2 regions of the Idiomarina sp. T82-3 genome follow, and region 1 is predicted to be linked to the other one. Evidence: predicted binding sites of a transcription regulator. Region 1 holds the regulator's gene; the other holds the start of a gene.
What was found. The regulator FliA, encoded in region 1, starts transcription of late flagellar genes. The targets are predictions, from matches to a motif close to CTAAAGNTNNNNNNNNNNNNGCCGATA.
Positions count from the first base shown of each region.

Region 1 (2,407 bases):
TCAACAAGTACCCGAGGACATCCGTGTAGCTGATGAACATTATATGGTGACCGAGGCTGAGCGCTTGTATGATAAAAGCATTTGTTCGAATGTGTCAGACATGCCAAAATCAAGTTGGCAGGCGGTCCAGTGATGGGCCTTAACGAATCAAGCATCAACCAGCAGTAAGAGTTAGAGCGCATGGATCAAGCAAGTGGCTTAAGAAAGATGAAACAGAGCAAAGTCAAAGTCATTGCAGTAACCGGTGGTAAGGGCGGTGTGGGTAAAACCAACATCTCTTTAAACATGGCGATTGCGATGGCCGAACAAGGCAAACGCGTATTGGTATTGGATGCCGATTTAGGTCTCGCCAATGTCGACGTGATGCTTGGGCTGCGCGTGCAAAAAAATCTTTCACATGTGCTCAGTGGACAAGCCGAACTGAGAGATATTTTGATTGAAGGCCCCGCCGGTATCAAAATCGTGCCCGCCACCTCCGGAACGCGCTCAATGATAGAGCTGAACGAGACTCAGCACGCCGAACTTATCCGCGCTTTTAGCGACCTACAAGGTGATTTTGATGTCTTGGTTGTCGATACCGCCGCCGGTATCGGTAACACGGTCGTACGCTTCGCACGCGCCGCGCAAGATGTATTACTTGTGGTGTGTGATGAACCGACTTCAATCACCGATGCGTATGCATTGATGAAAGTGCTTAGTAAAGAGCAGGACGTATTCAAATTTAAAGTGGTTGCCAATATGGTGCGTAATTTGCGCGAAGGGCAACTGCTATTCAATAAGTTGACTAAAGTCACAGATCGGTTTTTAGATGTCGCGATAGAATTGGCCGCCATAATTCCGTTCGATGACAATATTCGTCTGGCGGTACGCAAACAAAAACCGTTGGTCTTAATGCAGCCTCGGTCTCCCGCGTCATTAGCAATTAAAGCCCTTGCGCAGCGTGCGCTCGACTGGCCAGTGCCGGCGCAGCCTGGCGGGCATCTCGAATTTTTCCTTGAACAATTAATAGGATCGGCCGATAACGGTAAGAAGCAGGATGTTGCCAATGAATAAAGCGGCTGTTTACAGTGCCCATGCCGATAATCGCCAAGCGATTATCGAACAACACACGGGGCTCGTGAAGCGCATAGCTCATCACATGATGGCGCGTCTTCCCGCGAGCGTTCAGGTCGATGATCTGATCCAATCCGGCATGATTGGCTTACTGGAAGCAGCGCGAAATTTTGACAATAGCAAAGGCGCGAGCTTTGAAACCTTTGCGGGCATTCGTATTCGCGGCGCAATGTTAGACGAGATACGCCGTGGTGACTGGGCGCCGCGCTCAGTGCATCGCAATCATCGGCGTGTACTCGAAGCGATTCGACAGGTCGAAAACGAAACCGGGCGCGATGCCAAAGATGTCGAAGTCGCCGAAAAATTAGAAATGTCGCTTGAGGAATACCACGCCATCTTGCGCGATGTAAACTCGGGACGAATTATAGGAATTGAAGATCTAGGCGTCTCCGAAGATGCTATTATGCCTGAGCAAGTAACGGGTGCAAACTACGAGCCGCAGAAAGACGTTGAAAACGATGCCTTTCATCGCGCACTCGTCGAAACTATCTCGGGTTTACCCGAACGTGAAGCATTAGTGCTTTCGTTGTATTATGATGAGGAACTTAACCTGAAAGAAATCGGTGAAGTTCTCAGCGTGAGCGAATCACGCGTGAGCCAAATTCATAGCCAAGCAATGATGCGCCTAAAAACACGCATGCAGAGCTGGGTAGAGTAATTATCGTAGTAATCGAGAGCCCAAGTGGAGGGAGCTTTGGATAAAAACATGAAAATTCTTGTTGTTGATGACTTTTCAACAATGAGACGAATCATCAAAAATCTTCTTCGTGACCTTGGATTCACCAACATCCAAGAAGCTGACGATGGCAACACCGCATTACCGATGCTCCAACAAGGTGACTTTGATTTTGTCGTAACTGACTGGAACATGCCGGGGATGCAAGGTATCGACTTACTTAAGGAAATTCGTAAAGACGATGACCTCGCGCACTTGCCCGTGTTAATGGTCACGGCCGAAGCCAAACGTGAGCAAATTATTCAAGCCGCACAAGCCGGTGTGAACGGCTACATTGTGAAGCCTTTCACCGCTGTAACGTTGAAAGAGAAGCTCGATAAAATCTTTGAACGTATCAGTTAGTGGGCACGGCTATGGTAAAACCATCAGCAAGCATATCGCTCAAGCAAGCGAAGCAATTGGTTGATTGGCTTGAAGCGGGAGAGCAGTCTAAAGCCGATCAATGGCTAGACGATTTCCATCAAGAGCATGATGACAAGTTGTTCACCTCTGTCGGGCAACTCACCCGAGACCTGCATGAAGCCTTGCAAGACTTCCAACTCGATCCGCGTATCATGC
Region 1 covers NZ_LSBQ01000007.1:56,626-59,032, forward strand. Annotated here, with positions in the region: gene flhF (flagellar biosynthesis GTPase FlhF) at 1-133, shown strand, start outside; gene AWU56_RS06265 (MinD/ParA family protein) at 181-1,053, shown strand; gene AWU56_RS06270 (RNA polymerase sigma factor FliA) at 1,046-1,771, shown strand; gene cheY (chemotaxis response regulator CheY) at 1,808-2,191, shown strand; gene AWU56_RS06280 (protein phosphatase CheZ) at 2,203-2,407, shown strand, end outside.

Region 2 (2,407 bases), on a different contig from region 1:
GGCAGCCCAACATTCACTAAAGACGGAGAGTATCAATGGCAGTTTTAGTAGGACGTAAAGCACCTGACTTTACCGCAGCAGCGGTAATGGGCTCTGGCGAAATCGTTGAAGATTTTAAATTTTCTGATGCGATCAAAGGCAAGAAAGCCGTCTTGTTCTTCTACCCGCTGGACTTTACATTCGTATGTCCTTCTGAGCTTATCGCATTTGATAAGCGTTTGGACGAGTTCAAAAAGCGCGGCGTTGAAGTAATTGGTGTTTCAATCGATTCACAATTCACTCACAGCGCATGGCGCAACACTGCAACTGAAGATGGCGGTATTGGCCAAGTTAAGTACCCACTTGTTGCAGACGTTCGTCACAGCATTTGTAAAGCATACGATGTTGAACACCCAGAAGCGGGCGTTGCATTCCGTGGTTCGTTCTTAATCGATGAAGATGGCGTTGTGCGTCACCAAGTCGTTAACGACCTACCATTGGGCCGTAACATTGACGAGATGTTGCGTATGGTCGATGCTTTGAACTTTAACCAGAAACACGGTGAAGTTTGCCCTGCAGGTTGGGAAGAAGGTAAAGAAGGTATGAAGGAAAACGCTGAAGGCGTAGCAGCATACCTTTCTAAGAACGCTGACAAGCTGTAATATTAGTTTTCAGTGACTCTTAAAAAACGCGCCAAATGGCGCGTTTTTTTTTGGCTTTTAGTCAGCGAGTGGCCAACCGCCTAGTGCCTTCCATTTGTTGACCATCCAACAAAACAGTTCGGCTGTCTTTTCGGTGTCATACAGCGCTGAGTGCGCTTGCTTTTGATCAAACTCGATACCTGCGGCTTTGCACGCTTTGATAAGTACAGTTTGTCCTAACGTCAACGCCGCTAAAGATGTCGTGTCAAAGCTAACAAAGGGGTGAAACGGATTGCGCTTAATGTTAGCTCGTTCAGCTGCTCGCATCAGGAAGCTATGATCAAAATTCGAGTTATGTCCAACCAACACAGAGCGCTGACAGCCAGCCGCCTTTTGTGCCTTTCGAATCGGTTTGAATAAGGCTTTAAGTACCTCGTCTTCGGGGAGTGCGCCGCGTAATTCCGAATGCGGATCGATACCATTGAATTCAATTGCTGCTTGTTCAATATTGGCGCCTTCAAATGGCTCGACATGAAACTGATGGCTTTCGACCGGCTTAAGCTGTCCATGTTCATCAAAATTCAGTATGACGGCAGCGATCTCTAACAAGGCATCGGTCGAGGCATTAAAGCCCGCCGTTTCGACGTCGATGACTACGGGTAAGTAGCCGCGAAAACGTTGCTTCATAAGAGAGTCTTCGGAACCTGACATGAAATTACCTGTATCTGCTAAATTGCTAATGCCCATTATGCCAAAGAGCGGGCGTTTTTGCTTGTGATTTGGTTAAAGGTTATTGCAACACGACCGATATAAAAGACAAGTCATTAAAGGAGGTGCGTGTGCAGGTGAATAATACGACTCGGCTATCAGCGTTAATCGTGCTGGGTAGCGCGTTGGTCAGTATCAGTTCGTTCGCAGAAGCAAACGCGGTCAGATACTACAGCGCAAACTTGGATAATTCACTTTGGTATATGGCCAACAACACGCAGCTTAACTGTGAGTTGGAGCACGTCATTCCTCGCTTCGGCAAAGTACAGTTTCATAGCGAAGCGAGTAAGCAACTCAATTTAACCATGACCTTCGATATGAACCAGCTTCCCGACAACTACAGTGTGGCACGTATTGAATCGGTTCCTCCGCAGTGGCAGCCCGGACAAAACAGTTACTCTATTGGTAGCATGGACCTATATAAGCAATTTAATGGCGAGCTTGAAAAGCAAGCAGCATGGACGTTGCTGTCTGAACTCGATAAGGGTCGTTACCCAACATTTTTGTACCAAGACTGGTATAACCCAAAAGATCAAGTTGCTGTGGCAATTTCAGCAGTGAACTTTCGCAGTGCATACGACGCATTTAAAGGTTGTATTAATGCGTTATTGCCTTTCTCATTCGAGGATATTGCATATACCGTACTGAACCATAAAGCGGATAGTGATGAGCTAACCGCGCCTTCGCGGCGGAAGCTAAAACAAATCAGCGACTACTTGAAAGTAGATGCCGACTTGAAGTTAGTATTAATAGATTCCTACACGGATGCGCTAGGCGCTCGTGAGCCGAATCAGACGCTAACAGAGCAACGCGCCAATGCTATTAAATCTTTTTTTGTCGAACGGGGTATAAAAGCGGATCGCATTCAAACGGTCGCTCACGGCGAGGATCGTCCGATCGACCATAATGATAATGAAATAGGCCGCCAGAAGAACCGCCGAGTTATCGTGCAGTTAAATAAATCCTCAGACGTTGAGCTATAGTTGCATCAATCGCTGGTTTTTTCTTTAAACTCGCAA
Region 2 covers NZ_LSBQ01000006.1:70,112-72,518, forward strand. Annotated here, with positions in the region: gene AWU56_RS05600 (peroxiredoxin) at 36-641, shown strand; gene rnt (ribonuclease T) at 699-1,331, opposite strand; gene AWU56_RS05610 (flagellar protein MotY) at 1,460-2,371, shown strand; gene nth (endonuclease III) at 2,377-2,407, opposite strand, start outside.
Region 2: the regulator FliA is predicted to act here: its motif matches at 1,404-1,430, upstream of AWU56_RS05610 (flagellar protein MotY).